2 linked regions of the Magnetococcus sp. PR-3 genome follow. The protein of the gene in region 2 binds, or shares a complex with, the protein of the main gene of each other region. Links are inferred from orthologs where the notes say so. Each region holds a gene or a part of one and is shown on either strand. Other genes may lie near its edges.

Evidence for each region.
Region 1: the proteins of rpsG (region 2) and tig are in contact, whole or in part, in a crystal structure (PDB 3GTY), measured with the Thermotoga maritima proteins. The link is inferred for Magnetococcus sp. PR-3 from one-to-one orthologs. Residues at the interface, in WP_004081843.1 of Thermotoga maritima: Lys34, Lys52, Lys55, Glu59, Arg62, Gln63, Glu66, Asn67, Lys69, Val71, Arg95, Ala109, Lys110, Lys111, Gly112, Arg113, Pro114, Glu117, Glu121, Ile124, Ala125, Tyr127, Asn128, Asn129, Thr130, Gly131, Lys135, Asp139, Arg142, Met143; in WP_004081061.1 of Thermotoga maritima: Glu122, Val124, Val129, Leu130, Tyr133, Glu188, Gly259, Ile262, Tyr263, Glu266, Ser270, Glu273, Gln274, Glu277, Arg308, Gln311, Ile312, Ser315, Tyr316, Glu325, Arg329, Arg336, Leu363, Phe366, Trp367, Arg373, Leu377, Arg381, Leu384, Glu387.

What each region holds. Positions count from the first base shown.
Region 1 is NZ_JBAHUQ010000002.1:300,537-303,644, reverse strand. Bases 158-3,108 are described here. They hold tig (trigger factor), read left to right. Parts: upstream 158-944; coding sequence 945-2,273; downstream 2,274-3,108. Other genes in these bases: clpP (ATP-dependent Clp endopeptidase proteolytic subunit ClpP), read left to right, coding at 2,653-3,108. UniProt on the Bacillus subtilis protein: Involved in protein export. Acts as a chaperone by maintaining the newly synthesized protein in an open conformation. Functions as a peptidyl-prolyl cis-trans isomerase.
Region 2 is NZ_JBAHUQ010000016.1:107,606-111,531, forward strand. What follows is about bases 1,068-3,926. They hold rpsG (30S ribosomal protein S7), read right to left. Parts: upstream 2,803-3,926; coding sequence 2,332-2,802; downstream 1,068-2,331. Other genes in these bases: fusA (elongation factor G), read right to left, coding at 1,068-2,250; rpsL (30S ribosomal protein S12), read right to left, coding at 2,870-3,241; rpoC (DNA-directed RNA polymerase subunit beta'), read right to left, coding at 3,511-3,926. In the rest of the region: more of fusA, read right to left, coding at 172-1,067.

The sequences.
Region 1 (3,108 bases), on a different replicon or contig from region 2:
TTTCTTATCGTTTTCGGTCACATACGCACATTCCTTGAGTAGGAACCAGCACAAAACAGCCTTTGTGACGAACAACGGAACGAGACATTATAGCGTCGTTATGCCGGTTTGTTAATGGATTGTGTAAGAACATCGAGAATAGTACTTGTCACGTCGTCCCTCTTGTCGTATATTGCCTTTTCTCGGAAATGGAAGAGTGTCCGATACGGGATGTTTTTGACCGTTTTCTAAGGAGCTTTCGAGTTCCTTGAAAAGAGTTGGAATGATCCGTCGTTTGCGGATTCGGGGTGTAGCGCAGCCTGGTAGCGCATCGGTTTTGGGAACCGAGGGTCGGAGGTTCGAATCCTCTCGCCCCGACCAGCTTTTTTCCACATCTTTGAGAAGGACTTGCTTCGGTTTAAGCGCTTGTGGCTCAACTGGATAGAGCAACGGCCTTCTAAGCCGTAGGTTGCAGGTTCGAGTCCTGCCGGGCGCGCCATCCTCTGCCACAGGGGACCGTTGCTGGCTTTCGAAAAGGTGTTGGTAAAAGGCAATCCTTGCAGTTGGCGGAAAATAATCCTTTGCCATTCTTCCTCTGAGACATTAAATATAGGGCAGTTTCTACCTTCGGGTGAAACAACCCTGATTATGGCGGTGGTAGCTCAGTCGGTAGAGCTCCGGATTGTGGCTCCGGCGGTCGCGAGTTCAAACCTCGTCCATCGCCCCAAAATCACATGGGACCCGGCCCTTTGCAGGGCCGGGTTCTTTTGTATATGACCGGACGGATACTACCCTCCAGCTGTGGGCGAAAGTGGCGGAACTGGTAGACGCGCTGGATTTAGGATCCAGTGCCGCAAGGCGTGGGGGTTCGACTCCCCCCTTTCGCACCAAATTTTGTATCCTCCCGTGTCATAAGGTAATTTCTTACTAACCCCTTCGCTCAAAAAACCAGACCGGTGCTTATCATGGAAGTCAACGTTGTAGAAAATGGCCAATTTGATCGCGACATTACCATTACCGTGCCAGCGGAAAAGGTTGATGTTCTGCTAAGCCAAGAAGTCGCTAAAACGGCCTCTCAGGTCCGTCTACCCGGTTTCCGTCCCGGTAAGGTTCCAGCTGGTATGATTGAGCAGCGCTTTGGGGCCAGCATTCGTGCTGAAGTAGCCGAGCAGCTGTTCCGTGAGTCCTACACCGGTGCGTTGATGGAAAAAGATCTCCGCCCGGTTGGTCAGCCTGAGCTGGATGTGGGTGAGATTGAAAAGGGTAAGCCCTTTACCTATACCGCCAAGATCCAAATCTTCCCCACCGTTGAGCCTACCGGCTACACCGGCTTAAGCTTCGTCAAGCCTGTGACCAATATCCAAGAGTCGGATGTTGAAACCGTCATCACCCGTGTTCAGGAAGCCAACGCTGAGTATGAAGCACAAGAAGGTATTGAAGCTTCTAACGGTGACCGCATGAAGTTTGACTTCGAAGGCTTTGTCGATGGTGAAGCTTTTGAGGGTGGCCAAGCCGACGATTATGTTCTGGAGCTGGGTTCCAACCGCTTTATCCCCGGTTTTGAAGATCAGCTCATTGGCGCCAAAGCTGGTGATGCATTGGAAGTGAAGGTTACCTTCCCTGAAGATTACCACGGTACAGAGCTGGCTGGTAAAGAAGCGACCTTCAAGTGTGCGGTTAAAGAAGTTGAAACCCGCAAGCTACCTGAGATCGACGAAGAGCTGGCCAAAAAAGCTGGTGTCGCTGAAGGTGGTGTGGATGCCATGAAAAAAGAGATTCATGAGCGTCTGGTTAAAGAAGCCGATAAAGCGGTTAAGCAGGACATGAAACAGCAGGTCTTTAAGCAGTTGTTGGATAACAACCCCAACGAACTACCCAGCCAGATGGTTGATCAAGAGATCGAGCAGATGGTGACCACCGCTAAAGAAGAGTACAAGCGTCAGGGTGTCGACCCCGACCAGCTCGGCTTTACCGATGAGACCTGGCGGAACCAGTATGAAGACAAAGCCAAAGAGCGCATCATTCTTGGTCTGCTCATGGGCGGTATCGTCTCCAAAGAAAATTTGGAAGTAGACGATGAGGCTGTTGAGTCACACGTTGATGAGCTGATCAAACAGTTCGCCGATGGCCCCTACGCTGATCAGCTGAAAGAACAGCTCAAAGGGGATAAAGAGCGCATGGACGAATTCCGTGGTGCAGCTCTGGAAGAGAAGACCGTTGCCTGGGTTATTGAGCAAGGTAGTGTGACCGAGGAAGAAAAGTCCTTCGAGGAGCTGGTTGAGAATAAAGCTTAAGCACATACTGAGCAAATTTTAACCATACTGGTCCTCATTTGGTACTTATCGCCAAGTTTGAGGCCTATGTGTGGGCAAAAATTTCTATGGAAAGGCCTGGAGTGATCGACATTCCAGGCCTTTTTCATACCGTCACGCCTTGCGCCTACCCGGGGGTCATGAGATACACTGTTATCTTATGGGTTTTAGCCATCTGTGGGGTATGCGCATGTCTGTTTTAGCCACCATGGGATAAAGGTTTTAAGGAACTTCATACCCTAACCATGGTTCAAAACTTGCTAGATATACAACGCAAATTGGATGGAATGAGGGGAGTAGGGCGTGCTGAATGGATAAAGCTACGCTCTCTCTTTAAGGATTTTTCAGGAGTAAGGATACCATGAGTCTTGTGCCGATGGTGGTGGAAACCACCAACCGGGGCGAACGTGCCTACGATATCTATTCCCGTCTGCTCAAAGAGCGGGTGGTGTTTTTGGTTGGCCCTGTGGAAGAGCATATGGCCAATCTGGTGGTGGCACAGTTGCTCTTTTTGGAGTCGGAGAATCCTGAAAAGGACATCCATCTCTACATTAACAGTCCTGGTGGTTCGGTCACTGCTGGTATGGCGATCTATGATACCATGCAGTTTATCCGCCCCAACGTCAGCACACTGTGCATTGGCCAAGCCGCCAGCATGGGGGCCGTACTGTTGGCAGCCGGTGAAGCGGGCAAACGTTTGGTGCTGCCAAACGCACGTGTGATGATTCACCAACCTTTGGGTGGTTTCCAAGGTCAGGCAACTGATTTTGAGATCCATGCCCGTGAGATTTTGCGTATTCGTGAAAATCTTAATGAG
Region 2 (3,926 bases):
ACGCCTGAAACTCGGCGCGACCTGCATCCGCCATCACCTTGGTGATCGCAGCGGTCAGCGTCGTCTTACCATGGTCAACGTGGCCGATTGTGCCGATGTTGACATGGGGTTTATTACGTTCAAACTTTTCCTTGGCCATTGTAGACCTCCGAACCTTTCTATCTAGCCGGATCAACCGGTGGCTTTTGCCTTGATCTCTTCAGCAATGGCGTTAGGCACCTGGGCATAATGGCCAAACTGCATGGTAAAGGTAGCACGACCCTGACTCTGAGAGCGCAGATCCGTGGCATAACCGAACATACCCGACAGAGGTACCTGAGCTTTTACCAACTGATTGTTACCGGAAGCTTCCATACCCTGGATCTGTCCACGGCGGGAGTTCAAGTCACCAATCACATCGCCCATATACTCTTCAGGGGTCTCAACTTCAACATCCATGATGGGCTCAAGCAGAGCAGGCTTACACTTTTGTGTGCCCTCTTTTAGACCTATGGAGCCGGCAATTTTAAAGGCCATTTCCGAAGAGTCAACATCGTGGTATGAGCCATCGAACAAGGTGGCTTTCACGTCTACCATGGGGAAGCCCGCGTAGACACCATTGGCCATCGCTTCGACGATGCCATTTTTAACGGCTGGAATGTATTCCTTAGGAACAACACCGCCCTTAATCGCATCAACAAACTCAAAACCAACACCTGGCTCTTGGGGCTCAAGACGCAGCCATACGTGACCAAACTGACCACGACCACCCGACTGACGCACAAACTTAGATTCGTGCTCAATACTGCGGGTAATGGTCTCACGGTAAGCAACCTGAGGTTGACCAATGTTTGCGTCGACCTTGAACTCACGCATCATACGATCGACGATGATGTCCAGGTGTAGCTCACCCATACCAGAGATGATCGTCTGGTTGGTTTCATGATCCACTTCCACACGGAAGGAAGGATCTTCTTGAGCCAAACGCTGCAGGGCTACCGACATGCGCTCTTGGTCAGCCTTGGTCTTGGGTTCCACAGCGATGGCGATCACCGGCTCTGGGAATTCCATTTTCTCAAGGATGACAGGCTTGTTGGCATCACAAAGGGTTTCACCGGTTGTGGTGTTCTTAAGACCAACCACAGCGGCGATATCACCTGCGCGGACCTCTTTGATGTCTTCACGCTTGTTCGCATGCATGAGCATCAAACGGCCAATACGCTCTTTTCTATTTTTAGAAGCGTTCAGGACGTGCGTACCAGATTCCATGACACCGGAGTAGACACGGAAGAAGGTCAAAGAACCTACAAACGGATCGGCCATAATCTTAAAGGCCAAAGCCGAGAAAGGCTCGTCATCAGAAGGCTTACGTACGGCAGCTTCATCACTGTCGGGCAAGGTGCCTTCGATGTAAGGGGTATCTTTAGGTGAGGGGAAGTACGCTACAACTGCGTCTAGGAGGGGCTGTACGCCTTTATTCTTAAAGGCAGATCCACAGAACACAGGTACGAATGAGCTAGCCAGCACGGATTTACGAATACATGCTTTAAAGTCGGCTTCGGAGATCTCTTCACCGTCGAGATACTTTTCCATCAGCTCGTCGTCTTGCTCAAGCGCCGCTTCTAGCAGTGCTTCACGAGCCTCATCAACTTCCAACTCAATATTTTCGGGGCATTCGGTGATCTCAAACTCAGCGCCAAGGGACTCATCATTAAAGATGAAAGCCTTTTTAGACACCAGATCAACCATACCACGAAGATCTTCTTCTGCGCCAATGGGGTACTGAGCAGGAATAGCACGTGCACCAAGACGATCTTTCATGGTTTGCACAGCATTCATGAAATCAGCGCCCATACGGTCCATCTTGTTTACAAAAGCAAGACGGGGCACACCGTAGCGGTCAGCCTGGCGCCACACAGTCTCAGACTGGGGCTGCACACCGGCCACACCACAGAAAACTGCGACAGCACCATCTAGAACACGTAGTGAACGTTCCACCTCAATGGTGAAGTCCACGTGTCCGGGGGTGTCGATAATATTAATACGGTGCTCATCCCAAAAGCAGGTGGTTGCTGCAGAAGTAATCGTGATACCACGCTCCTGCTCCTGCTCCATCCAGTCCATGGTGGCAGCGCCTTCATGAACTTCACCAATCTTATGAGAGCGACCGGTGTAGTAGAGAATCCGTTCGGTAACGGTGGTCTTACCCGCATCAATATGAGCCATGATGCCGATATTACGCACGTGATCCAGGGCAACTGTACGAGCCACTGTAATCCCCTGTGTTCTGTAGATTGTCAAAGAACAAAACTTATACTGGCCTCCACTCCGGGAGGCCAGGGGTCCTGCAACTTACCAACGGTAGTGAGCAAACACTTTGTTGGCTTCAGCCATACGATGCGTATCGTCGCGCTTCTTAATGGTCGCACCGCGACCCTGTGAAGCTTCGATCAACTCAGCAGCCAAACGCTCACGCATGGTTTTCTCACCACGGGAACGGGCAAAACCGATTAACCAACGAATGGCCAAGGTTTGACGGCGGGCAGGACGTACCTCTACAGGCACCTGATAGTTTGCACCACCAACACGGCGGGAACGCACTTCCAGCGTAGGACGTACATTGTCCACAGCTTCCTTAAACACCTTGATTGGGTCTTCTTTGGTGCGCTGCTCGATCAGATCGAAAGCACCGTAGAATACTCGCTCAGCAAGTGACTTTTTGCCATCTTGCATGAGGCAATTCATAAACTTGGCGACAAGCTTATCATTATACCGCGCGTCCGGAATAACCTCGCGCTTGGGAACTTCACGACGTCGTGACATGACGTATCCTCAATTCCAGATTAAAACAGTGACCAGCCCCCCTACCCTACATAGGCAGTGAGCTGAATTACTTAGGACGCTTGGCGCCGTACTTTGAACGACCCTGCTTACGGTCTTTAACACCCTGGGTATCCAGGGAGCCGCGAAGCACGTGGTAACGTACACCGGGAAGGTCTTTTACACGACCACCACGGATCAATACCACACTGTGCTCCTGCAGGTTGTGACCTTCACCTGGAATATAAGCACTCACTTCATGACCATTGGTCAGACGTACACGAGCTACCTTACGCAAAGCCGAGTTAGGCTTCTTAGGGGTAGTCGTATAAACGCGAGTACATACGCCACGGCGTTGGGGACACGCTTGCAGAGCAGGCACGTTGGTTTTCTTCTTTTGAGGCTTGCGGCCTCGACGTACCAACTGGTTAACGGTCGGCATAACTCTCTCCACAGAAAACAGGCCTGAAACCTTGTCGCTTTTCGCCACAAAGTGTGTGCAGGCGTTATCTCTAAGCAATGGCAGAGGAGGACGATCTATAGCCTGGTTTCGCGGGGCCGCGACCTGCTGCTACGTGCTCCCCTTATGGGAATGTTCAAAGGTTCATCAACAAAAGAATTCGCGCATTTTACCTGTTTTTTAAACAAATACAAGCAAAAAATAGTGGGCGGCTGTTAACAGCCGCCCAACTCTGCAAACACGAACGTTGATTAACCTTCAGTAAGTTCATTCTTGGTGGTATCGACCTCATCTCTGGGACGATTACTGACCAGATCTGCGCTCGCACCATCCTGACCCAATTTTTTAAGCTGGGTTAGAATATTACCGGTACCTGCTGGGATCAAACGTCCAACAATGACGTTTTCTTTCAAGCCGTTAAGAGTATCGACACGACCAGAGATCGCAGCTTCTGTCAAGACACGTGTCGTCTCCTGGAAGGAGGCCGCAGAGATGAATGAAGGGGTCGACAACGAAGCTTTGGTGATACCAAGCAACAGAGGCATACAGGTGCCTAGACGACCGCCCCGCTTTTGTGTCTTAGCATTTTCTCGCAGGAAGTCTTCTTTCTCGACCTGCTCACCACTCACAAAGGTGGTTTCACCGGGATCGGTAATCTGCACCTTCT